DNA from 4 places in the Kineococcus esterisolvens genome. Region 2 is predicted to be linked to each of the others. Evidence: riboswitches for the same ligand, from Rfam matches in the RefSeq annotation. Region 2 holds a riboswitch; each other region holds the start of a gene.
What was found. A riboswitch is a leader RNA that binds a small molecule or an ion and turns the genes downstream of it on or off. The one in region 2 is predicted to bind S-adenosylmethionine.
Positions count from the first base shown of each region.

Region 1 (3,979 bases), on a different contig from region 2:
GAACTGGCCGCGGCGGGCGCCGACGTCCTCGTCGTCGCCGCGCTCCTGTGCGAGGAGCTGCGCGAGGAGCACGGCAGCGGACGGGTGCGCTGGCGCGAGGGCACCCTGCGCGCCGGTGACCTGGACGGGGCCTGGCTCGTGCACGCCGCCACCGGCGACCCGCGCGAGGACGCCGCCGCCGCCTCGCTGGCCGAGGCGCGGCGGCTGTGGTGCGTGCAGGCGGGGACCCCCGGCGCGGGTACCGCCGCCGAACCGGCCGTCGTGCGCCGCGACGACGTCGTGGTCTCGGTGAGCGCGGGCGCGGACACCGGACGGGCCAGGGCGCTGGCCGTCCACCTCGGGCAGCGGATCGACTCGGGCGCGGCACCGCTGCGCCGGCACCGCCGCACCCGCGGACGCGTCGTGCTCGTCGGCGGCGGCCCCGGCGAGCCGGAGCTGCTCACCCTGCGGGGACGGCGCCGCCTGGCGGAGGCCGACGTGGTGGTGGTGGACCGCCTCGCCCCCACCGCCGTCCTCGCCGAGCTCGACCCGGACGTCGAGGTCGTCGACGTGGGCAAGACCTCCGGGAACCACCCGGTGCCGCAGGAGGAGATCAACCGGGTCCTGGTGGACGCCGCCCTGGCCGGGCGCACCGTCGTGCGCCTGAAGGGCGGCGACCCCTACGTGCTGGGCCGCGGCGGCGAGGAGGTGCTGGCCTGCCGCGCCGCCGGCGTCGACGTCGAGGTGGTGCCAGGCGTCACCAGCGCCTTCGCGGTGCCCGCCGCGGCGGGGATCCCCGTGACGCACCGCGGGGCTGCGCGCTGCGTCACGGTCCTGTCCGGCCACGAGGACCTCGACGGCGACGACCTGGGCGCGCTCGCCCGCCTCGCCGGGACCCTCGTGGTCCTCATGGGCGTCGCGGCGCTGGACCGGCTCGCCGCCGACCTGCTGGCCGCCGGCCGCGACCCGGCGACCCCGGTCGCCGTCGTGCAGGACGGCTGGAGCCCCCACCAGCGCACCACCACCGCACCGCTGGCCGACATCGCCCGGGTGGCCCGCGAGGCCGGCGTGCGGGCACCGGCCGTCGTCGTCGTCGGCGAGGTCGTCACGGCGCTGGGACCCACCGGGCCCTGAGCGTTCCCGAGCCGCCCCGGACGCGGGAGGACGGCCCCTGCGGGGTCCGGCGGCACGAGGCCGCGGGACCCGCAGGGGCCGTCGCGGGGTTCCCGGAGGGCTCAGCGCTCGCCGGGCTCGGGACCCACGACGATGGGCGCGCGCACCGCGTTGCCCCACTCCGTCCAACTGCCGTCGTAGTTGCGGACGTCCTCCAGCCCCAGCAGGTGCGTCAGCACGAACCACGTGTGGCTGGACCGCTCACCGATGCGGCAGTAGGTGATGGTCTGCGTGGTGGGGGTCAGGCCCGCACCGGCGAAGTAGATCTCCTCCAGCGCCGCGCGGTCCTTGAAGGTGCCGTCCTCGGCGGCCGCCTTCGCCCACGGAACGCTCGCCGCGCCGGCGATGTGACCGCCGCGCAGCGTGCCCTCCTGCGGGTAGTCGGGCATGTGGGTGCGCTCGCCCGTGTACTCCGGCGCCGAGCGCACGTCCACGAGGCCGCCACGGTGCTCGCGCACGTCGGGCGCGAACGCCCGCACGCGACTGTCGTCGCGCTCCACCACGGGGTACTCGGTGCGCTGGCGCTGCGGCACCTCGGTGGTCAGCTCACGTCCCTCGGCGGCCCACTTGGCGCGACCGCCGTCCAGCAGCCGCACGTCCTCGTGGCCGAACAGGGTGAACACCCACAGCGCGTACGCGGCCCACCAGTTGCTCTTGTCGCCGTACAGCACGATGGTGTCGTCGCGGCTGATCCCCTTGGCGGAGAGCAGTTCCGCGAACGCCGCGCCGTCCAGGTAGTCGCGGGTCACCGGGTCGTTGAGCTCGGTGTGCCAGTCCACCTTCACCGCGCCGGGAACGTGACCGGTCTCGTACAGCAGGACGTCCTCGTCGCTCTCGACGACGACCAGGCCCTCCCGGCCCAGGTTCTCGGCGAGCCAGGCGGTGCTCACCAGCTTCTCCGGGTGGGCGTAACCGGCGAACTTCTCGTCGGTGGTGTCGGCGGGCACCGCGGTGGACGTGGGGGTCGACATGCGTTCTCTCTCCAGGGCGTGACGTGGGGCTTCCGGCCGCCGTGCAGCGGCCGGGCGGGTGGGGGTGCTCCCGCCGGAGCGGCCTCGTGGAGGCCGTCGGCCGGGGCACCGGCGGGCGGGGGGGGGGGGGGGGGGGGGGGGGGGCCCCGCGGCCGGGCGGCGGGGGGGCGCGCGGCGGGCCGGGCCCGGGGGGGGGGGGGCCCCCGCCGCCGCCCCCCCGCCCCCCCCCGCGGTCCGGCCGGGTTCCGCAGCGGTCAGCGACAGGCCGCGGAACCGCGCCGGCACAGGTCGATGTGCCGGCGGGAGTGCAGTTCGGTGGTGCGGTCCTGAGTCATGCCGTGCCCTCCATCGGTCCTGGCGGAAGCACCCACGCCCTGCGGGAGGGGGGTTGCTGCGGCGTCGTCGAGCCAGGTCTCTCGGCCGCTCTGGATGGTCGTGGGCCACACCGTGCCCGTTGCGCAGGCACGCTGTCAACCTCCTCGTGCTCCGACCCGGCGGAGCGACCCGCCGCTCCCGCGGTGCTCAACCGGCGGCGCTCACGTCCTGCGTCACCTCGAGGACCCGGCAGGCCACCGCCCCGGTGACCCCGCTGCCCCGCACCGCGACCGTGACGGTCTGCCCCGGGGCGAGGCCCGCCACGTCGGTGCGCCCCTCCCCGAGGGTGGCGTCGGCGGCGTCCACCCACTCCACCGCGACCGACAGGCTGCGCGTGCGTTCCGCGGTGCCGGTGACCGACACGGTCGCGGTGGCCGTCCCGGACGCGCCCGCCTCGCCGCAGGAGAGCACCTCGACGCCCTCGGGGGACCCGGAGGGGCGCGTGCCCGCCGCTCCCCCGGCGACCGGCCCCGCCGTCCCCCCGGGGGGCTCCTGCGCCTGCTGGACCACGTCCCCGCGTGCCTCGACCGTGACGGCCACCACCGCGGCGACGGCGCCCGCGGACAGCACCAGCCCCGCACGGGCCGCCCGGGAGGTGCGCGCGCGCCGCAGGGCAGCGGCGGCGACGAGGAGGCCCAGCACCGCCAGGACCAGGGCGAGCACGTGCAGCCGCGGCACGAACGCGACCAGGGCACCCGCCACGGCCAGGACCACGGAGGCCAGGGCGGCGCCGCGCGCGCGGCCGTCGGTGGGTGGTGCCGATCGCGGGGTCGTGGTCACGGTGCGTCCCGGGGCTCGTCGTCGTGCTCCTGGCCCTCCCAGGGTAGGCACTGCGGCGACGGACACCACCCGGGCGGGCGGGAGTGCGGGGAACGACGGAGGGGCTGGTCCCTCACGGGACCAGCCCCTCCGTCGATGACCTGCGCGAACGCCGGTCGGGCTGACAGGATTTGAACCTGCGACCCCTTGACCCCCAGTCAAGTGCGCTACCAAGCTGCGCCACAGCCCGATGGCCCGCTCCCCGTTTCCGGGTGGCGAACCGGGGTAAACCCTACATCACTTCCGGCGCTTCTCCCGCACCCGCACGCTCAGCTCGATCGGGGTGCCGGCGAAGCCGAACTCCTCGCGCAGGCGGCGCTCCAGGAACCGGCGGTACCCCGCCTCCAGGAAGCCGCTCGCGAACACCACGAAGCGCGGCGGGCGCGTGGAGGCCTGGGTGCCGAACAGGATGCGCGGCTGCTTGCCGCCGCGCACCGGGTGCGGCTGAGCGGCCACGACCTGGCCCAGGAAGCTGTTCAGGCGCCCCGTGGGCACGCGGGTGTCCCAGGACTGCAGAGCGGTGTCCAGGGCCGGCACGAGCTTCTCCAGGTGCCTGCCGGTCTGCGCGGAGACGTTGACGCGCAGCGCCCACGGCATCTGCACGAGCTCCTTGTCGATCTCCCGCTCGAGGTAGTGGCGGCGCTCCTCGTCGGTCAGGTCCC
Region 1 is NZ_JBJLRI010000001.1:110,198-114,176, forward strand. It holds gene cobA (uroporphyrinogen-III C-methyltransferase) at 1-1,113, shown strand, start outside; gene ACRYR8_RS00505 (sulfurtransferase) at 1,215-2,123, opposite strand; SAM riboswitch class I at 2,466-2,559, opposite strand; gene ACRYR8_RS00510 (FxLYD domain-containing protein) at 2,646-3,278, opposite strand; tRNA gene ACRYR8_RS00515 (tRNA-Pro) at 3,434-3,507, opposite strand; gene der (ribosome biogenesis GTPase Der) at 3,555-3,979, opposite strand, start outside.
Region 1: another riboswitch for S-adenosylmethionine. It lies ahead of ACRYR8_RS00505 (sulfurtransferase); the one in region 2 lies ahead of ACRYR8_RS01365 (ABC transporter ATP-binding protein).

Region 2 (3,979 bases):
TCCACGTCACCGCGCTCCAGGGCGGCGCGGCCGTCCGGGTGCTGCAGGTTGACGATCTCCACGTCGGAGGCAGCCAGCCCCGCCTGGTCCAGGGCCTGGCGCAGGAAGAAGTACGGGTCGGTGCCGCTGGTGGCGGCGATCCGCTTGCCGCGCAGGCCCGCCACGTCGCTCACCGTCGAGTCGGGCCCGACGACCAGGGCGGTCCACTCCGGCTGGGAGTAGACGTCGACGGTCTTGACGGCCAGGCCGTTGGAACGGGCCTGCAGCACGGCGGAACCGGCGGTGGAGGCCAGGTCGAGGTTGTCGTTGCGCAGGAACTCGTTCGCCTTGTTGCTGCCCAGCGACTGCTCCCACTGCACGGTCAGCCCCGCGTCCTCCAGGATCCGCTGCTGGCGCACCACCAGGCTCAGCGGGTTGTAGTACGCGTAGTCCAGCCGGACGGTGTCGCCACCACCGCTCCCGGCAGCCGCGGTGGTGCCGGAGGAGGACTCGCCCTGCACGCAGCCGGCCGCGCCGAGGGCGACGCCGCCGAGGAGGGCGCCGAGGGCGGTGCGGCGCGCGAGGGGACGGGGGAAGTGGGACAAGGGTCGCTCCAGGGGCAGGGTCGCCCGCGGACGGGCGCGGGGACGGAGGTGTTCTGCGGGGGTTCAGTGGTGCCGTGCCCCGGGCTCGCGGGGTTCCGGCAGGACCGGCGGACCGGTCAGGCGTGCGTGCGCGGCACGCCCAGCAGCTCGAGCAGCTCCACGCGCAGGTGAGCCAGCTCGGCGTCGCCGCGGTCGCGCGGGCGCGGCGGGCCCACGGCCAGGTCGCGCACGACGTGGGCGCCGGTGCGGTCCTCGCTCGTGCCCAGGACCAGCACCCGGTCGGCCAGGTGCAGCGCCTCGTCGACGTCGTGGGTGACGAACAGGACGGTGGCGCCGGTACCGCGCTGCACGTCGTCCAGGAGGTCCTGCATCTTCAGGCGGGTCAGGGCGTCCAGCGCGGCGAACGGCTCGTCCAGCAGCAGGACCCCGGGGCGGCGCACCAGGGCCCGTGCCAGGGCGGCGCGCTGAGCCATGCCCCCGGAGACGCGGCGCGGGCGGTGACCGGCGAACCCCGCCAGGCCCACGGTCTCCAGCCAGTGCAGCACCTGCGCGCGCCCCTCCGCCCGGGAGGTGCCCAGCGGCAGCCCGAGGGCCACGTTGCCGGCCAGGTCCCGCCACGGCAGCAGGCGCGGTTCCTGGAAGACGACAGCGGTGCGCGTGCCCACGCCGCGCACCGCCTCACCACCGACCTCGACGGTGCCGGCCGTGGGGTCGTCCAGCCCGGCCACCAGGCGCAGGAGCGTGGACTTGCCGCTGCCGGAGGCGCCCAGCAGGGCGACGGTGCTGCCGGGCGCCACGTCCACGTCCACGCCGGCCAGGACGTCGTGCGTCCCGCCGGCGGTGCTGAACGAGCGCCCGACCCCGCGCAGGGAGACGCCGGCGGCCTCCACGCGCTCGGCAGCGGGGGCCGCCGGGACGGGACGTGGCACGGGGCGCGTGGGTACGGCCGACACTGCTCCTCCATCGTTCCTGGCGTGAGCACCGCACCCGCGGCTCCGGCCAGGGAGCTGAAGGAGGTTGCTGCGGCGTCGTCGAGCCAGGTCTCTCGGCCGCTCTGGATGGTGGCGACATCAAACGCGAGGCTCCCCGCACCTGTCAAAACGGGCGGCCCCCGAGAGGGGGACGGGCGAATCCACCCCGGGGCGCGACTGCGCCACTACGGTGAGGGAGCCATGCTCCCCCGGACAGTCCCCCACCCCGCCCCCCGCACCGCGGCGCCGGGCGTCGCGGAACCGTGGACGACGGCCGCGAACGCGATCACCGCGGTGCGCACCGCGGTCGCGGTGGCGCTCGGGTGCGCAGCGGCCGCCACCGGTTCGGCGGTGCTGCTGCTGGTGGCGTACCTGGTGTACTGGGTGGGCGACGTGCTCGACGGCGCCGTGGCCCGCCTGATGGACCAGGAGACGCGCCAGGGGGCGGTGCTGGACATCCTCGGCGACCGCGCCTGCACCGCCGTGCTGCTGACGACCTACCTCGGCTGGCACCCTTCGATCGCCGTGCCCGCAGCGGTCTTCCTGCTGCAGTTCATGGTCGTGGACTGCCTGCTGTCGCTGGCCTTCCTGCGCTGGCCGCTGGTCAGCCCCAACCACTTCCACCTCGTCGACCGGCGGGTCTGGCTGTGGAACTGGTCGAAGCCGGCGAAGGCGCTGAACACCTCCGGCGTGGTGGCCTGCCTCGTCCTGGGCCTCGAGGGTCCCGCGACGGCGCTCGCCGTGGCCGTGCTGACCGTCAAGTGCCTCTCGGCCGTCCGGGTGGCCCGTCTGAGCCGGGCTCCGCGGTGACGCGCCCGTGGAGGACCTGAGCGGCACCGGTGCCGCGCTGGAGGTCCTCGCCGCGATCGCCGTGGGAGCCGTCTCGGCCGTCCTGCCGGTCGTCAACGCCGAGGCGGTGGTGCTCGCCGCCGCCGTCGGCAGGCCGCGCACGGCCGTCCCCGTGGTCCTCGGCGTGGCTCTGGGCCAGACGCTCGGCAAGGTGGCGCTGATGGTCGCCGCGCGCCACGGCGCCCACCGGCTGGTGGGCCTGCTGCACCACCCGCGCAGCCGGGTGCGCACCGGCGGGGCACCCGCGGGCGCCGAACCCCCCGGTGCAGGAGCCCCGCCACCGCGCACGGCGTGGTGGGCGCGCGCCGGCCGGGCGGTGCGCCGCTGGGGCGAACGCTGCCTGGCAGCGCTGGACTCGGGCCGCTGGGCGGGCCCGGTCGTGCTGCTGAGCGCGACCACGGGCGTCCCCCCGCTGGCGGTGACGAGCATCGCGGCGGGCCTGCGCCGGACCCCGGTGCCCCTGTTCACCGTCTGCTGCCTCCTCGGGCGCTCGGCACGGTTCCTCGCCCTGGGCCTGCCCGCGCTGGCGGCGACGTGAACGCACCGGCCGGCGCTGCCGGCCCACCCGCCGGTCAGCGGGCCGCGGGCGGCCGCGCCACCCCCGCGCCGTCCAGGTCGAGCGCACCGCCGGGCGTCAGCAGCACCGCCGTGGAGGCGCCACCGGCCGCGACCGCCCGCGCGAACCGCCGCCCGGGGGCGGTCCACCGGTCCCCCATGGCCCGGGCCAGGCCCAGCGGCGCGAGCGTGCCCCAGTGCACCGGCACCGCCACGGCCGGGCCCACCGCGTTCACCTCCGCGGCCGCCTCCTCCGGGTCCAGGTGGTGCGGGCCCAGCGTGCGCCACCACCCGCCCACCGGCACCAGGGCCACGTCCGGGCGCCGCCCGGCGGCGGCCAGCACGGCAGCGGCCAGGCCGTCGAAGGGACCGGTGTCGCCCAGCGCCCACAGCAGCAGGTCCGGCCCGCCGTCGGCCCGCTCGCGATCGGGGAACACCCGGGGCAGCCGCACCAGGTGACCGACCGCCAGCGAGTCCACGGGCGCGCCGGTCACCCGCCCCAGGGTGCGCCCGCCGTCGTGGTGGGCGGGCAGCGCCGTCACCGCGATCGTGCCCGACGGGCCGGGCAGGTCCAGCCGCCGGCCCACCCCGGTCTCCACCACCGCGCTGCCGGTGCCGCGCAGCCGGTGCTGCAGCCACGCGGCGGCACCGGGCGGGGCCACCACCCAGCGCGGGCGCAGCCGCCGCAAGGAGGGCAGGTCCAGGTGGTCGTGGTGCAGGTGCGAGACCAGCACCAGGGCCGGGTCGGCGGAGTGCTCCGGGTCCGGCAGCGGCGGGCGCCGGCGCAGGTGCGCCAGACCGGGGCGCAGCACCGGGTCGGTGACCACCCGCACGCCCACCGCGTCGAGCACGGCGGTGGAGTGCCCCAGCCAGCGCAGCCTCGCGCCGCTCACCGGTCCGGTCCCCCCGCGGGCACGGCGCGCACGCCCCTAGAAGCCCAGGCGCTGCAGCTGCTTGGGGTCGCGCTGCCAGTCCTTGGCGACCTTCACCCGCAGGTCGAGGTGGCACCGCTCGCCGAGC
Region 2 is NZ_JBJLRI010000002.1:72,024-76,002, forward strand. It holds gene ACRYR8_RS01360 (aliphatic sulfonate ABC transporter substrate-binding protein) at 1-584, opposite strand, end outside; gene ACRYR8_RS01365 (ABC transporter ATP-binding protein) at 701-1,513, opposite strand; SAM riboswitch class I at 1,542-1,649, opposite strand; gene ACRYR8_RS01370 (CDP-alcohol phosphatidyltransferase family protein) at 1,757-2,365, shown strand; gene ACRYR8_RS01375 (hypothetical protein) at 2,373-2,942, shown strand; gene ACRYR8_RS01380 (MBL fold metallo-hydrolase) at 2,977-3,852, opposite strand; gene era (GTPase Era) at 3,889-3,979, opposite strand, start outside.

Region 3 (3,979 bases), on a different contig from region 2:
CCACCTCCCGGGAGATCTGCAGGTGGCCGCTGGTGTCGGTGCGGTCGGTCAGCAGCGGCACGGCGTCCAGCTCGCTCAGCGTCCGGGCGTCGTAGTACTCCCGCGGGTACTGCCCGGCCCGCGCCACGACCCGGTCCATCACGCCCAGCTCGTGCAGGTAGGGCACGGCGGCGCTCTTGAGGAGCACGACCCGCTCCGGGACGGCGTCCAGGACCACGGGCTGCCCGCAGTTCACCAGCTCCAGGTGGGGCCGGGACGAGGTGGTCGCGTCGGCGGTGCCGTCCGCGGGGCCGCCGCTGCCGCAGCCGGCGGCCAGCAGGGCGCAGGCCGCCGCGAGCACGGTGCCCGTGCGGCGGCGGTCTGCTCGGCGGTCTGCTCGGCGAGCGGGGCGGGGGGTGTTCACGGGGACCTCCTGGGGACCGGGTCAGGCGCCGGTGCGGGTGCTGCGCACCAGCCACAGCAGGAAGGGGCATCCGGCGAGCGCGGTGACGATGCCGATGGGCAGCTCCTGCGGCGCCAGCAGGGTGCGGGCCAGCAGGTCGGCGGCCACGAGGAACGCCGCGCCCAGCAGGGCGGCGGCGGGCACCGACCAGCGGTGCGCGCCGCCCACCAGGCGCCGGGCCACGTGCGGCACCACCAGGCCGACGAAGCCGATCGTCCCGGAGGCGGCCACCAGCACCCCCACGCACAGCGAGACCACGGCCAGCAGCACCGTGCGGAACGCCGCGGGGGACACGCCCAGGCCGCGCGCGGTCTCGTCGCCCATCGCGAGGGCGTCCAGCCGCGGCCCCCACGCGGTGAGCAGGGTGACGGTGGCGGCGACCACGACGAGCACGGCCGCCAGGGGCGCGCCCCACGCGGCCAGGCCCAGCGAGCCCAGCAGCCAGAACACCACCGAGCGGGCGCCCTCGGCCGATCCGGAGGCGAAGACGAGGAAGCTGGTGGCCGCGTGCAGTGCGTAGCCGACCGCGACGCCCGACAGCAGCAGCCGGGCCGAGGTGACCTGCCCCGCGCTGCGCGCCACGGCGTACACGAGCACCGAGGCGGCCAGCGCACCGGTGAAGGCGCTGCCGGACAGCGCGTGCTCGCCCCAGCCGGCGCCGGCGCCCAGCAGCAGCGCCGCCGCGGCGCCCGTGGAGGCGCCGGAGCTGACGCCCAGCAGCTGCGGGTCGGCCAGCGGGTTGCGCACCATGGCCTGCAGGGCCGCCCCGCACACCGCCAGCCCGGCGCCCACGGCCAGGCCCAGCAGCACCCGCGGCAGCCGCACGTCCCACACGACGGCCTCCACGACCGGGTCGGGCACCACTGCCGGGGAGCGGGTCCCGGGCAGGTGGTGGGCCACCACGCGCAGGACGTCGGCGGGCTCGACGGCCGCCGCGCCCACGGCCGCGCCCGCCAGCGCGGCGGCGACGGTCAGCGCGGCGAGCGCGGTGAGTGCGACGGCGCCGCGCCGCCCCCGCGCGCGGCGGCCCAGCGGGTCGCGCGGCAGCGGGGGGGACGATCGGGCCGGTGCACCGGTTGCCGGCACGGGGGACCTCCTGCGGGCGTCGACCGGTGGGGCTTGTTGCAACTTACTCGCGACAAGCCCCGGTGGCCGTACCGGTCCCCGCGGACGGCGGGCAAGCGGGCACGACCGGGCACGACCGGAAGGGACCGGAAGGGACCGGAAGGGACCGGACACGTTTTGACCTCCGATCCGGCACCTCGTTACCATTGCTCCCGGCATCGAGCGTCAGCGACAAGCCCTGGCTGGCTGACCGGCAACCCTCGTCCGCGGTGGGGTGCTCCAGGTGAAAGCCCGGCGGGACGGAGCGTCCCGCAAGCGTGTGGCCGTGCCGTCACGGAGGTGGCGGGAACGGCCTGGCCGAGCAGGAGGCAACCCGTCGTGAGCCCGCGCGCCACGTCCCCCTCGTGTCCCCGGGGCGGCGCCGCCACCCGCGGCTGACCGCCCCGCCCACGCCGCCCGCCCGTCCGGGTGCCGGCGGCGGACCGATCCCGCACCACCCCTCACGAGGAGCCCGTCGTGTCCAGCGCCACCCCGCCCGCCCTGCCCGACAAGCCGCAGCGCAGCAAGCTGCCGATCCTCATCGGCGCCGCCGTCGTCGTGGTCGTCGCCGTCGTCATCGCGCTCGTCGTGCGCAACACCGGTGAGGACACCACCACCACCGCCGCCGGCGGCGAGACCGTCCGCATCGGCGTGACCGACCAGGCCGAGCCGTACTGGAACACCTACGTCGACCTGGCGCAGGAGCGCCTCGGCGTCGACGTCGAGCTGGTGAACTTCTCCGACTACAGCCTGCCGAACCCGGCGCTGAGCCAGGGCGAGGTCGACCTCAACCAGTTCCAGCACACCCAGTACCTCGCGAACTACAACGTCACCGCGGGCGACGACCTGCAGCCCGTCGGCTCCACCGCCGTGTACCCGCTGCCGCTGTACTCCACCGAGCACGACGACCCGTCGCAGTTCCCGCAGGGCGCGAAGATCGCCATCCCCGACGACGCGATCAACGAGGCGCGCGCGCTGCTCGTTCTCCAGGACGCCGGCCTGCTGACCCTGGCCGGTGGCGGCTCCGCGTTCTCCACCGTCGCGGACGTGGAGACCTCCACGGTCGAGGTCGTCCCGCTGGACGCCTCCCAGACCGCCGGTGCCCTGCAGAGCGGTTCCGTGGCCGGCGCCGTGGTGAACAACAACTACGCCACCAGCGCCGGACTGCCGGTCGACGCCGTCGTCCACCAGGACGACCCGGAGAGCGAGTCCGCCGTGCCCTACGTGAACCTCTTCGTCTCCCGCGCCGAGGACACCGGGAACCAGACCTACCTCGACCTCGCCGAGCTCATCCACGACCCCGCCGTGCAGGAGGAGTTCGTCAAGAGCTACCCGCAGGCCGTCGTCCGCGACGTCGACGCCGCCACCCTGCAGGAGCAGCTGGTGGACGTCGAGGAGGACGCGCGGGCGGCGCAGGGCTGAGATGGCCGACCCCATCGTGCGCCTGCAGGGCGTCACCAAGCGGTACGAGCGCTCCGGGAAGGTCGTCACCGCCGTCGACGACGTCAGCCTCGACGTGCACGCCGGCGAGGTCCTCGCCGTCATCGGGTACTCCGGGGCCGGCAAGTCCACGCTCGTGCGGCTGGTGAACGCCCTGGAGGCGCCCACGTCCGGGACGGTCACCGTCGCCGGGCGGGAGCTGACGCGACTGCCCGAGAAGCAGTTGCGGGCCGCGCGCCGGGAGATCGGCATGATCTTTCAGCAGTTCAACCTGTTCCGCTCCCGCACCGTCGCCGGGAACGTCGCCTACCCGCTGAAGGTGGCCGGCGTGGACAAGGCGCAGCGCGAGGCGCGGGTGGCGGAGCTGCTGGACTTCGTCGGCCTGCTGGAACGCGCCCACGCCCACCCGGAGCAGCTGTCCGGCGGGCAGAAGCAGCGCGTCGGCATCGCCCGCGCGCTCGCGACGAACCCGCCGCTGCTGCTGGCCGACGAGGCCACCAGCGCGCTGGACCCGGAGACCACCACCGAGGTCCTCTCGCTGCTGCGGCGGGTCAACCGCGAGCTGGGCGTGACGATCGTCGTCATCACCCACGAGATGGACGCGGTGCGGCAGATCGCCGACCGGGTGGCGGTCATGGAAGCCGGCCGCGTCGTCGAGGTCGGCGACGTCTACGACGTGTTCTCCGACCCGCAGACCCCGCCGGCGCAGCGGTTCGTGCGCAGCGTCCTGCACGACCGGCCCACCCCCGAGCAGCTGGCGCGCCTGCGCGACCACCACTCCGGTCGCCTCGTCACCGTGCGGATCACCGACGAGCCGGGCCTGCAGAAGCGCATCGACGACGCGTTCACCACCGCCGGGGTGCGCACCGAGCTCGTGCACGGCGGCGTGGGGGAGCTGCGCGAGCGGCGCATCGGTTCCCTGACCTACGAGGCCACCGGTCCGGACGGGGCGGTGGACGCGGCCCTCGCCGCGCTGCGCGACGCGGGCATCAC
Region 3 is NZ_JBJLRI010000082.1:11,158-15,136, forward strand. It holds gene ACRYR8_RS18595 (ABC transporter substrate-binding protein) at 1-403, opposite strand, end outside; gene ACRYR8_RS18600 (FecCD family ABC transporter permease) at 425-1,528, opposite strand; SAM riboswitch class IV at 1,722-1,831, shown strand; gene ACRYR8_RS18605 (MetQ/NlpA family ABC transporter substrate-binding protein) at 2,024-2,968, shown strand; gene ACRYR8_RS18610 (methionine ABC transporter ATP-binding protein) at 2,970-3,979, shown strand, end outside.
Region 3: another riboswitch for S-adenosylmethionine. It lies ahead of ACRYR8_RS18605 (MetQ/NlpA family ABC transporter substrate-binding protein); the one in region 2 lies ahead of ACRYR8_RS01365 (ABC transporter ATP-binding protein).

Region 4 (3,979 bases), on a different contig from region 2:
CGCGCTCGGCGTCGCGCACGACCGCGCCGTCCTCCCAGGAGCCCTCCCAGAGCTTGTAGCAGACCTCCAGGTACTCCTCGGCGACGTCGTAGCGCTCGTCGTGCGGGACCTGCCGGTCGAAGCCGAGGTTCCGGGCGGCGGAGTCCAGGTAGCCGGTCACGACGTTCCACGCGACCCGGCCACCCGTGAGGTGGTCAAGGGTCGTCAGCCGGCGGGCCAGGGCGTAGGGCTGCTCGTACGTCGTGGTGACGGTGAGCCCGAAACCCAGCTGCCCGGTGACCGCCGCCATCGCCGAGACCGCCATGAGGGGGTCGTTGACGGGGACCTGCGCGGCGGCGCGCACCGCCGCGTCGCGCGAGCCGCCGTGCACGTCGTACACGCCCAGGACGTCGGCCAGGAACAGCGCGTCGAAACCCCCGCGCTCCAGCAGCTGCGCCAGGTCGGTCCAGTACCGGAGGGTGCGGTACTCGGCGCTGCGGTCCTCCGGACGCGCCCACAACCCGGCGGCCTGGTGGCCGACGCAGGCCATGGCGAAGGCGTTCAAGCGCAGCGGTGCGGTGCTCACGGGGTGGAGTTCTCCGGGGTCGGGACGGTGGCGTCCAGGGGGCGGTGGGCGGTCTCCGGGGACGCGGCGGCCGAGAGGGCGGTCAGCACCGCCAGCAGGCTGAGGTACCCGGCGACCAGCCAGGGCGAGCCGCCGCCCAGGGCCAGCAGCGACGCGGCGATCAGCGGGGTCAGCCCACCACCGAGGACCGCGCCGATGGAGTAACCCAGCGAGGCGCCGCTGTAGCGGGTGCGGGCGGGGAACTGCTCGGCGAAGAACGCGCCCTGCGAGCCGTACATGCTGTCGTGGCCGAGGTTGACGGCGACGACGACGGCGCCGACGATCAGCAACGTCGAGCCGGTGTCCAGCAGCCAGAACGCCGGCACCGTGAAGACCGCGGTGAGCACCGCGCCGAACAGGTACACCGGGCGGCGGCCGAACCGGTCGGAGGCCAGTCCCCACAGCGGAGTGGCGGCCAGGCTCAGCACCGAGGCGACGAGCACGGCGAGCAGGCCGACGTCCCCGCCGTCGTCGCGGACCTGCTCGGTGAGGTAGTTCAGGGCGAACACCGTGTACAGGACGTACCCGCCGTTCTGGCCCAGCCGCATCCCGGTGGTCAGCAGCACGCCCCGGGCGTCCTCGCGCAGCACGTCGACGACCGGGCGGCGGGCGACGGCGCCCTCGCGCCGCAACTCGGCGAACACCGGCGAGTCGGCCACCTTCAGGCGGATGACCAGGCCGACGACGACGAGCACGGCGCTGGCCAGGAACGGCACCCGCCAGCCCCAGGACAGGAACTGCTCGGGCGTGGTGAGGGTCCGGGTCAGCCAGAAACCCCCGCTCGCCAGCACCATCCCGGCCGCCGACCCCATCTGCGGCACGGCCCCGAACAGGCCGCGGCGTCCCGGCGGGGCGTGCTCGACCGCCAGCAGCACCGCGCCGCCCCACTCGCCGCCGGCGGAGAACCCCTGCAGCAGGCGGGCGGTCACGAGGAGCACGGGTGCCGCGACGCCGATCGAGGCGTACGTGGGCAGCAGGCCGATGAGGGCCGTCGAGGCGCCCATCAGCAGCAGGGAGGCGACCAGGACCTTCTTGCGCCCCAGACGGTCCCCGAGGTGCCCGGCGACCGCACCGCCCAGCGGCCGCGCCACGAAACCCACCGCGTAGGTGGCGAAGGCGGCGATGACGCCCACGGCGCCGTCGACCTGCGGGAAGAACAGCGGGGCGAACACCAGGGCGGCCGCCGTGCCGTAGAGGTAGTAGTCGTACCACTCGATCGTGGTGCCGACGAAGCTGCCGAGCGCAGCGCGACGGCGCAGGACGCGCTCGTCGACGTTCGAGGGCACGAGGACACGGGCAGAGCTCACCGGGACTCCCATCGGTCCTGGCGGAAGCACCTTCCCCGAGGGGTGGTTGCTGCGGCGTCGTCGAGCCAGGTCTCTCGGCCGCTCTGGATGGTCGTCCGGAAACCTAGGGCACGACGACGCCCGCGCGCAAACCAGCGCGGTTCAGGAGCGGCGGCGGCGGATCTCGTCGCTCAGCGCGGGCAGGACCTCGGTGAGGTCGCCGACGATCCCGTAGTCGGCGAACTCGAAGATCGGCGCGTCGGGGTCGCTGTTGACGGCCACGACGGTCACCGAGGCGGCCATCCCGCCGCGGTGGTGCACCGCGCCGGAGACGCCCGCGCCGACGTACAGGCGCGGGCTGATGGTGACGCCGGTCTGCCCGACCTGGGCCTCGTGCCCGATCCAGCCCTCGTCGGTGGCCACGCGGGTGGCGCCCACGGCGCCGCCGAGGACGTCGGCGAGCTCCTCCACGAGCGAGAAGTCGCCCTCCACGCCGCGACCGCCGACGACGACGACCTCCGCCTCGGCCAGCGCCGGGCGGTCGGAGGTGGGCCGGGGCTCGCGGGAGTGGACGGTGACCGCGCGGGCCGCGGCGGAGGCGGCCACGCGGTGCTCCACGACGTCCAGGGCACCGGCGCCGTCCACCGGGGCGGCCTGCACGGCGTTCGGGGCCAGCGCCACGACCCCGAAGGGGGCGGTGACGGCGCAGCGGGTGGTCCAGGTGCCGGCCAGGACGGTCTTGCCGGCGACGAAGCGGCCGTCGGCGCCGAGCTCGAGGGCACCGGCGCCGGTGACGACGCCCGCGCCGGTGCGCCCGGCCAGGCGGGCGGCGACCTCCTTGCCCTCGAAGGTGGACGCGACCAGCAGCAGCGGGGCGTCCACCTCGGCGCGCACGGCCTCGAGGGCGTCCACGACGGAGGCGGTGAGGCGGTCGTCGGCACCCTCGACGAGGACGTGGTGCAGCACGGCGGCACCGTGCGCGGCGACGGCGGCGCGCGCCTCCTCGCCCGGGGCCGCGCCGACCCACACGGCGTGCACCCGCGCGCCCGGCACGTCGCGGGCCAGGGTCAGCAGCTCCAGGGCGGTGGGGCGCAGCCGCCCGTCGCCGTGGTCGAGCAGGACGAGGAGGTTCACGCGAAACCCTTCCGCACCAGGTAGTCCACGAGGGCCGGCACCGTCTCGGCGCCGCCGGTCACCAGCACGCGGTCGCCGCGCTCGGGGCGCGGTGCGGCCTCCAGGACGCGCGTGGCGGAGCCGTCGAGCCCGACGGTGGCGGGGTCGACGCCGAGGTCGGCCAGCGAGAGCACCGCGACCGGCTTCTTGCGCGCGGCGAGGATGCCCCTGAAGTCGGGGAAGCGGGCGCGGAACGCCTGGTCGGTCACCGACAGCACCGCCGGCGCGGGGGCGCTGAGCACCTCGACGTCGGTGGAGGTCTCCCGGCGCACCCGCACGGTGCCGCCCTCGACGGTGATCTCGTCGGCGAGGGTGAGCTGCGGCCAGTCCAGCAGCGCGGCCAGGGCCGCGGGCACCAGCGAGGTGAGCCCGTCCAGGCCCGCCATGCCGGCCACGACCACGTCGACGGGCCGCTCGGCGTGCAGGTGCCGCACGGCCGCCGCCAGGACCCGGGCGGTGGCGATCGCGTCCGAGCCGGCGATCGCGTCGTCGCGCACGTGCACCGCACCGGTGGCGCCCATCGCCAGCCCGCGGCGCAGCGCCTCCACGGCCGCCGCGGGACCGGCGGTCAGGACGGTCACCTCGTGGGGCTGCTCCCCCTCGGCGACCGGCTGCGCCTCGACGAGGCGCAGCGCGGCCTCCAGGGCGTCCTCGTCGAGCTCGTTGAGGGTGTCGTCCTCGCCGCCTCGGGCCAGCAGCCCGTCCTCGCGGAAGGAGCGGGCCGACTGGACGTCGGGGACGTGCTTGACGCAGACGACGACGCGCACTCAGGCCTCCCGGGCGGCGGCCTCGGCGAGCACCTCGCGCGAGTACCGGATCATGTCCTCGCGGGAGACGACCTTGACGCGCTCGCGCCCGTGCGGCGCACCCAGCGCCCGCTCGTAGGCGTCCAGGAGCTCCCAGTCGTTCCACGTCA
Region 4 is NZ_JBJLRI010000003.1:16,207-20,185, forward strand. It holds gene ACRYR8_RS01870 (LLM class flavin-dependent oxidoreductase) at 1-565, opposite strand, end outside; gene ACRYR8_RS01875 (MFS transporter) at 562-1,911, opposite strand; SAM riboswitch class I at 1,917-2,005, opposite strand; gene ACRYR8_RS01880 (electron transfer flavoprotein subunit alpha/FixB family protein) at 2,053-3,024, opposite strand; gene ACRYR8_RS01885 (electron transfer flavoprotein subunit beta/FixA family protein) at 3,021-3,830, opposite strand; gene ACRYR8_RS01890 (FAD-dependent oxidoreductase) at 3,831-3,979, opposite strand, start outside.
Region 4: another riboswitch for S-adenosylmethionine. It lies ahead of ACRYR8_RS01875 (MFS transporter); the one in region 2 lies ahead of ACRYR8_RS01365 (ABC transporter ATP-binding protein).